2 regions of the Streptomyces sp. NPDC001728 genome follow, and region 2 is predicted to be linked to the other one. Evidence: riboswitches for the same ligand, from Rfam matches in the RefSeq annotation. Region 2 holds a riboswitch; the other holds the start of a gene.
The links. A riboswitch is a leader RNA that binds a small molecule or an ion and turns the genes downstream of it on or off. The one in region 2 is predicted to bind S-adenosylmethionine.

Region 1 (4,410 bases), on a different contig from region 2:
GACAGCGTCAGCGAGGTCTTCTCGGTGACCGGCACCTACGACCTCATCGCGATGGTCCGCGTGCCCCGCCACGACGACCTGGCGGACGTCATCCCCGGCAGCATCAGCAAGATCCCGGGCGTGGAGGCGACGGACACCCACGTCGCGTTCCGCACGTACTCCCAGCACGACCTGGAGGCGGCCTTCGCCATCGGCCTGGAGTCCTGAGACCCCGTACGCGGCATGCTGAAGGGGGCCTCCCGGTCGGGAGGCCCCCTTCACCCGTACGAGTGAGTGCTCAGCCGCGGTCGGGGACGCAGCGGCCGTCCTCGGTGCGGTACTTCCACTGCGCGCCGTCGCGGACGAGCGCCTTCACGGCGCCGACGAACCGCTCCACGTGCTCGTCCGGCGTACCGGCGCCGAAGCTCACCCGGATGGCGTTGAGGGACCGCCCCCAGCCTTCGGCCGGGGGGACCCCCACCTCGCTTCGCTCGCCGGGCGCCGCCTCGGGGGCACCGCACTCGCCCGGGTCCTGCGGGTCGCTGCCGAGCAGGGTGCGGACCAGCGGGTGGGCGCAGAAGAGTCCGTCGCGGACGCCGATGCCGTACTCGGCGGAGAGCGCGGCGGCGAAGTGGGAGCTGTTCCAGCCGTCCACCACGAAGGAGATGACGCCGACCCGGGGCGCGTCGTCGCCGAACAGCGACAGCACCTTGACCTCGGGGACCTCGGCGAGGCCCTCGCGGACCGTGGCGATCAGGTGCCGCTCACGGGCGACGAGCCCCTCGAAGCCCGCCTCGGTGAGCGCCTTGCAGGCGGAGGCGATGGAGTACACGCCGATGACGTTCGGGGAGCCGGCCTCGTGGCGGGCCGCGGTGGTGTGCCACTCCACGTCCACTCCGCCGTCGGCCCGGCGCGCCACCTTGCGTGAGGCGCCGCCGCCCGCGAGGTAGGGCTCGGAGTCCTGGAGCCAGTCGGCGCGGCCGGCGAGGACGCCGGAGCCGAAGGGCGCGTACAGCTTGTGCCCGGAGAAGGCGATCCAGTCCACGTCGAGGTCCTGGACGGAGACCGGGTGGTGGGGCGCCAACTGGGCGGCGTCGAGCACGATCCGGGCGCCGTGGGCGTGCGCGGCGGCGGCGAGTTCCCTCACCGGCCACAGCTCGCCGGTGACGTTGGAGGCGCCGGTGACGCAGACCAGGGCGGGACCGTAGGGGTCACGGTCGGCGAGGGCGCGCTCCAGGGTCTCGACGGCCTGCTGCGGGGTGCGGGGCGCGTTGAGGTAGGTGACGCGGGCGTCGCTCCCCCTGCGCCCAGGGGCGTCGGGGGACCCCCAGGGCAGCAGCGAGGCGTGGTGCTCGGTCTCGAAGACGAAGACCTCGCAGTCGGCGGGGACGACGGCGGCGAGCAGGTTCAGCGAGTCGGTGGTCGAGCGGGTGAAGACGACCTGGTCGTCGGCGCGGCAGTCGAGGAACTCGGCGACGGTGACGCGGCTGCTCTCGAAGAGGTCGGTGGAGAGCTGGGAGAGGTAGCCGGCGCCGCGGTGGACGCTGCCGTAGTAGGGGGCGTACGCGGCGACGTCGTCCCAGACCCGCTGGAGGGCGGGCGCGCTGGCCGCGTAGTCGAGCGCCGCGTAGGTCACCTCGCCGCCGGTGACGAGCGGGACGGTGACGTCCCGGCCGAGGACGGGCAGCGGCGCGGCGCAGCAGGGGTCGGCGGACTCGACGGCGGCGACGGTCTCGACGGCGGCGGTGGCGGTGGCGACGGCGTCAGGGCGTGCGGACATGGCGGTATCTCCCGGCGGGCGGTGCTGAATGGCTTCGGTGATCCCGTACGCGGCCGGACACGGCGGGGTACGGGTGATGCCTCGGGGACATGGGAGGACACGGCGGTACACGGCGGTACACACGGGTACGCGGAAATGACCCTGATCCGATGATCCGAGGGTGAAGTAGGGGCGGACTCGCCCTATCGCATTCGCTTGCTCACGGAAAACGCTCCTCGAGAGACCAGGACCCCTGGTGTGTCGAGGGGTCCGCGCTTGCCGTAGACCTCGCTGCCTACGGCCTGGTCATCACCCGGGGCACCCCGCCACGGACGGAGGGTTGCCGGACAGCAAGCCGGGGCCAAAACGCTGTCACTCGTGACCTAGGGAGCATCGTGCCACATGATCGACGAACCGCAAGACCCCGGTCCGCATGCTGGACCGGGGTCGTGGGGCGGTGTCGCGAGCCCGGCATGATCCGAAAGTCAGACCCTAGGCGTTGCTGGCGGCGATCCAGCGTTCGAGGGCCCGGCGGGCCTCCCCGGAGTCGATCGACTCCGCGGCCTGCCCGATGCCGGCGCGGATCTGCTCCGCGAGGGTGCCCTCCCCCGGCGCCAGCGCGGTCAGCGCCGCCGCGGAGTTGAGCAGGACCGCGTCGCGTACCGGACCCGTCTCCCCCGCGAGCAGCCGACGGGCGACGTCGGCGTTGTACGAGGCGTCGGCGCCGCGCAGGGCCTCCACCGGTACGAGGTCGATGCCGACGTCCCTGGGGTCGAAGGCCTCCTCCCGCACCGAGCCGTCCCGGACGACCCAGACCCGCGAGGTGGCCGTGGTGGTCAGCTCGTCGAGTCCGTCGTCGCCGCGGAAGACCAGGGCGGAGGAACCGCGCTCGGCCAGCACGCCGGCGACGATGGGGGCCACCCGGGCGTCCGCGACACCGGTCGCCTGGGCCTGCACCCGGGCCGGATTGGTGAGCGGGCCCAGAAAGTTGAAGACGGTCCGGATACCGAGCTCCTTGCGGGCCGTCGCCACGTGCCGCAGCGCCGGGTGGAACTTCACCGCGAAGCAGAAGGTGATCCCGGCCTCCTCGGCGACCTCGACGACCCGCTTCGGGGTCAGGTTGAGGTTGACGCCGAGCTTCTCCAGGACGTCGGAGGCACCGGAGGCGGAGGACGCGGCACGGTTGCCGTGCTTGACGACCTTGGCGCCCGTGCCCGCGACGACGATCGCGGACATGGTGGAGATGTTGACGGTCTTGGCGCCGTCGCCGCCGGTACCGACGATGTCGACGGACGGGCCGGGCACGTCGATCGTGTTGGCGTGCTCGTACATGGTGCGGACGAGGCCGGTGATCTCCTCGACGGTCTCGCCCTTGGCGCGCAGGGCGACCACGAATCCGGCGATCTGGGCGTCGGTGGCCTCTCCGCACAGGATGCGGTCCATCGCCCAGGCGGTGTCCTCGGCGCTCTGGTCGCGGCCGGACAGCAGACCGTCCAGTACGGCGGGCCAGGAGCGGCCCGCCGACGTAGGTCCTCCAGCGGGGGTCGCAGCGCTCATGGCAGCTCCTGGTCAGTCCGTAGGGAATACGGCTCCACCCTATCGACCCCCGGGGACGGCGAAGAGCCCCGTCCATCGAATGGACGGGGCTCTCGCCGTGGCGACTTGTCTCACATCATGAGTTCAGGCGATCAGTGGTGGCCGTGGCCGCTCTGGATCTCCTGGAACTCGTCGACCGTGGGCTTGGCGATCTGGCTGTCGTCGCCGTAGTAGCCCTTGTTGAGCTTGACCCGGAGCTTCTCGATGCTCCCGACCTTGCGCTCCACGCCGTTCTCGTCGACGGCCGGCGGAAGCTCCGCCGCGTCGTACTGCTCGTGTGCCGTGAGGCGGTGCAGCTCGCCCTGGCTGAGCGGCTGGTGGACCTCGACGAACTCACCGTGCGGCAGGCGCTTGATGATGCCGGACTCGCGTCCGTGCAGCACCTTGTCCTTGTCGCGGCGCTGGAGGCCGAGGCAGATCCGCTTGGTGGCGATGAACGCGATGATCGGGCCGAGGAAGAAGAAGATCCGCACGAACCAGGTGATCGAGTTCAGCGACAGGTGGAAGTGGGTCGCCCAGAGGTCGTTTCCACCACCCACGAGCATGACCATGTACGCGGTGATCCAGGCGACACCGAAGGCGGTGCGCGTCGGAGCGTTGCGCGGGCGCTGCGCGATGTGGTGCTCGCGCTTGTCGCCCGTGATCCACGACTCGATGAACGGGTAGACACCGATCGCCGCGAGGACCGCCGGGAAGATCGCCAGCGGGATCATCACACCGAGGACCAGCGTGTGGCCCCACAGGTTGATCTCCCAGCCCGGCATCACTCGGATCAGACCCTCGGCGAAGCCCATGTACCAGTCGGGCTGGGCGCCGGTGGACACCTGGTCCGGCCGGTACGGGCCGATGGCCCAGATCGGGTTGATCGAGGCGATGGCCGCGATGACCGCGATGACACCGAAGACCAGGAAGAAGAAGCCTCCGGCCTTGGCCATGTAGACCGGCAGCAGCGGCATGCCCACGACGTTCTTGTTCGTACGGCCGGGGCCGGCGAACTGCGTGTGCTTGTGGAAGAACACCAGGATGAGGTGGGCGACCACGAGGCCGAGCATGATGCCGGGCAGCAGCAGGATGTG
Region 2 (4,410 bases):
GACGTGCCGGGAGGGGCGTACGGGGGAGTGCGGGAAGGCGCCGCGGGGCCCGTATCCGCCGGTCGCGCGGGCCCTGGTGCGGCCTGTCGTGCGGGAACGCACGAGGGGTCCGCATCCCCTCAGGGATGCGGACCCCTCGACGGCGTTGCGTCGTTGGCCGATCGCGCCGCGCTCAGACGGCGAGCTTGACCATGTCCGCCTGCGGACCCTTCTGACCCTGCGAGATCTCGAACTCGACCCGCTGGCCCTCTTCGAGACTGCGGTAGCCATCCATCTGGATCGCGCTGTAGTGGACGAAAACATCCGCACCACCGTCTACCGCGATGAAGCCGTAGCCCTTCTCCGCGTTGAACCACTTGACGGTGCCCTGAGCCATGCCTAACTCCCCTATTACTGGCCCTTGCGCGGGACCCGCACTTCGCGGACCCGGGTCAGACCCTGCGCCGGAACGCGTCGACCGCCGCTGAATGTATCTGCCCAACTGCCCTCTGCAACAGGTCATTCGAGCGAGAATTCTGGGCGCACCGGAAAGGGGAATTGGGGATAATCCCTGGAGTTACGGGGCAAGTCGGGCCCGGCAAAACGCGCAGAACGTACACAACGCGCAGGTACTTTGGCTGCTTCCTGACGCACAGGGACGCATTCTCATATGCATCCGGCATGAGCAGCGGAGGGGGCTTCCCCAACTCTACCGTGCTCAACCATGCAGAATTGCCCCTTCCGCTTATGGACGCGGAAGGGGCAATTCAAGAAACACAGGACAAGCGATACGGCTCAGCAGCCGCCGGCGACGGCCGGGATGATCGAGACGCCCGCGCCGGTCGGGGTGGCCGTCTCCAGGCCCTGCTCGAAGCGCACGTCGTCGTCGTTCACGTAGACGTTGACGAAGCGGCGCAGCTTGCCCTGGTCGTCCAGGACGCGGGCGGCGATGCCCGTGTGGTTCTTCTCCAGGTCCGCGATGACCTCGGCGAGGGTCGTGCCCTCGGCCTGGACCTCGGACCGGCCGCCCGTGTAGGTGCGGAGGATGGTGGGGATGCGGACGTTCACGGCCATGTCTTCGAAACCTTTCAGTGGGCCAGGAAAGCGGGCCGGCACCCTGCGGGCCGGCTCGGGGCGGACCGGCTCAGAGCGCCAGGCCGGCGTCGCGGAACGCGTCCAGGCTCGGGCGGATGGTGACGGTCGCCTGAGAGGTGTCGGCCACCGCGTCCAGGGTCTTGAGTCCGTCGCCGGTGTTGAGGACGACGGTGGTGAGGTCCGGGTCGATCAGTCCCGCCTCGACGAGCTTCCTGGTGACACCGACGGTCACGCCGCCCGCGGTCTCCGCGAAGATGCCCTCGGTCCGGGCGAGCAGCCGGATCGCGTCCACGACCTGCTCGTCGTTCACGTCCTCCACGGCGCCGCCGGTCCGGCGGGCGATGTCGAGGACGTACGGGCCGTCGGCCGGGTTGCCGATCGCGAGCGACTTGGCGATCGTGTTCGGCTTCTGGGGCCGTACGACGTCGTGGCCGGCCTTGAAGGCCACCGACACCGGGGAGCAGCCCTCGGCCTGGGCGCCGAAGATCTTGTACGGCTTGTCCTCGACGAGGCCCAGCTTGATGAGCTCCTGAAGACCCTTGTCGATCTTCGTGAGTTGGGATCCCGAGGCGATCGGGATGACCAGCTGGTCGGGGATGACCCAGCCGAGCTGCTCGCAGATCTCGTACGCCAGCGTCTTGGAGCCCTCGCCGTAGTACGGGCGGAGGTTGACGTTGACGAAGCCCCAGCCCTCGCCGAGCGGGTCGCCGATGAGCTCCGAGCAGAAGCGGTTGACGTCGTCGTAGTTGCCCTCGATGGCGACCAGGTCACCGCCGTAGACACCGGCCATGACGACCTTGCCCTGCTCCAGGTCGTGCGGGATGAACACGCAGGAGCGGAAGCCGGCGCGGGCGGCGGCGGCACCGACGGCGCCGGCCAGGTTGCCGGTGGAGGAGCAGGAGAGGGTGGTGAAGCCGAAGGCGCGGGCGGCCTCGATGGCCTGGGCGACGACCCGGTCCTTGAAGGAGTGGGTCGGGTTGCCGGAGTCGTCCTTGACGAACAGCTTGCCGGGGGCGACGCCGATCTCGCGGGCGAGGTTGTCGGCCTGGACGAGCTTGGTCCAGCCCGGGTTCAGGTTGGGCTTGTCGGCGACGTCGGCGGGGACGGGCAGCAGGGGGGCGTAGCGCCAGATGTTGGCGGGGCCGGCCTCGATCCGCTTGCGCAGCGCCTCGGGGTCACCGAGGGGGAGGTCGTACGCGACTTCGAGCGGTCCGAAACACAGTTCGCAGGCGAAAATCGGGCCGAGTGCGAACACTTCACCGCATTCGCGGCAGGAAAGCCCGGACGCGGGACCGAGGTCGACCGAAGTGGCGGGGGTGACAGTCTCAACAGCCATGGAGGCGAGGCCCTTTCTCCTCATCTTTCCCATGACGAATTTTTCGCCATGAGACGGATTTGGCACCTTCCCTAGCCGGGGGCCTCGCTGGAGGACGAGACAAACCGACTGGAGGGTTGCCGGGGCTTCAACGGGCCGTTTCCCTCTGCCCCTCTGGATGAGCGGTATTCGATTGTGAAGCGCGGTGGACTTCGTTCCTGCGCTCCGACGCGGTCGGCACCCCGACGTGCATCGGGGATCCGCGTTGTTCAAGACTGTAACCGAAGGCCCGGACGCTCGGACCGGCCGTCCGAACCGCGAGATGGAGATCACGTGCTGGAAGAGGTGGGGCGCTGGCTGGACCGGCGGTCCTGGTCCGTGGCGGACCGGCCGCTGGAGCGAATCCTCGCGGCCAAGCGGAACACGAAGGTCAGCGTCGTCCTGCCCGCGCTCAACGAGGAGGCGACGGTCGGCGAGATCGTCGACGTGATCCGCCGCGAGCTGATGACGGAGGCCGTGCCGCTGGTCGACGAGCTGGTGGTGATCGACTCGGGCTCCACGGACCGGACGGCGGAGGTCGCGGCGGCGGCCGGCGCGCGGGTGGTGGCGCGGGACGCGATCCTCCCCCGGATACCGGCGGTGCCGGGCAAGGGCGAGGTCCTGTGGCGGTCGCTGATGGTGACGAGCGGAGATGTCGTCTGCTTCGTGGACGCGGATCTGCGGGACTTCTCCGCGGACTTCGTGACGGGGATCGTGGGCCCGCTGCTCACGGACCCGGAGGTGGACTTCGTGAAGGCGATGTACGACCGCCCCCTGGGTGACACCCCAGGCCAGGGCGGCCGGGTGACGGAGCTGGTGGCGCGCCCGCTGCTGAACCTCCACTGGCCACAGCTGGCCGGTTTCGTACAGCCGCTGGGCGGTGAGTACGCGGCGCGCCGCTCGCTGCTCGAACGACTGCCGTTCCCGGTCGGTTACGGAGTGGAGCTGGCGCTGCTCGTGGACGCCCTGCACGCGGTGGGTCTGGACGCGCTCGCCCAGGTGGACGTGGGGGTGCGCAGGCACCGGCACCAGGACGGGCAGGCGCTGGGCCGGATGGCGGCGGCGATCTACCGGACGGCGCAGCTGCGGCTCTCGCGGGGCCATCTGGTGCGGCCGCGGCTGACCCAGTTCGAGCGGGGCGAGAAGGGCTTCGAGCCGCGGACGTACGCGGTGGACACGGAGGAGCGGCCACCGATGGCCGAAATCGCGGAGTACGCACACCGTCGCGTGGCGTAACGCACCACTATCATCCGTTTTGCATACATTTCTCTTTTATGCGCTTCAGACAACATCACTCGGGCAGGGTGCTCGCGGCGGCGGGACTGATCGGACTGACGGCGGGCTCGCTCGCGTTCACGGCGGCGGGACCGGCCGCCGCGGACGTGGTCGAGCCCTTCGGCGAGCGGTACGAGGAGACGCTGTACGGCGACTTCGCGACGCTCGGCAACACGGTCATGGGCTGTCCGGCCGCCCCCGCGGACATGGCGGCGCGCTGCGCGGCGGCGGCGGGCGGCCAGGGCCCGGACGGCAACAACGCCTTCGTGATGGAGCGGGTCGACACGGCGGGAACCGGGGGCGGCTACGGCTCCAGCACCGGCCACGTGGTGATCCCGGCGGGCGCCGAGGTGGCGTACGCCCGGCTCTTCTGGGGCGGCAACGACGGCACGTACAAGGGTCCGAGCGGTGCCCGGCTGAAGCGCTGCGACATCTCCGGCAAGGACGTCGGACGCTCCCCCGGCGACCCGACGACGACCGCCCCGGTGATCAGGGTCGGTTCGGGTCCGGCGGTCCCGGTCTCGATCGACAGCATGGTCGCGGACCCGGCGGACACCGACGGGCCGCACTACTTCACGGGCGAGTCGGACGTGACCGCCGCCTTCGCGGGCGTCTCGGGGACGGACGCGCGGATCGCGGTCGGGAACGTCTGGGCGCCCGACGGCAAGGGCTGCGTGGCGGGCTGGTCCCTGACGGTGGTCCACCGG

Region 1: it holds a riboswitch for S-adenosylmethionine, as region 2 does, so the genes downstream of both, ABT154_RS06050 (aminotransferase class V-fold PLP-dependent enzyme) here and thrC (threonine synthase) in region 2, are expected to answer to the same signal.

What each region holds. Positions count from the first base shown of each region.
Region 1 covers NZ_JBEOZK010000003.1:133,248-137,657, reverse strand. The annotation lists gene ABT154_RS06055 (Lrp/AsnC family transcriptional regulator) at 1-207, shown strand, start outside; gene ABT154_RS06050 (aminotransferase class V-fold PLP-dependent enzyme) at 278-1,759, opposite strand; SAM riboswitch class IV at 2,006-2,122, opposite strand; gene trpD (anthranilate phosphoribosyltransferase) at 2,231-3,295, opposite strand; gene qcrB (cytochrome bc1 complex cytochrome b subunit) at 3,427-4,410, opposite strand, start outside.
Region 2 covers NZ_JBEOZK010000020.1:25,605-30,014, forward strand. The annotation lists gene ABT154_RS25975 (cold-shock protein) at 173-376, opposite strand; gene ABT154_RS25980 (MoaD/ThiS family protein) at 775-1,053, opposite strand; gene thrC (threonine synthase) at 1,124-2,410, opposite strand; SAM riboswitch class I at 2,428-2,574, opposite strand; gene ABT154_RS25990 (glucosyl-3-phosphoglycerate synthase) at 2,723-3,664, shown strand; gene ABT154_RS25995 (DUF7927 domain-containing protein) at 3,703-4,410, shown strand, end outside.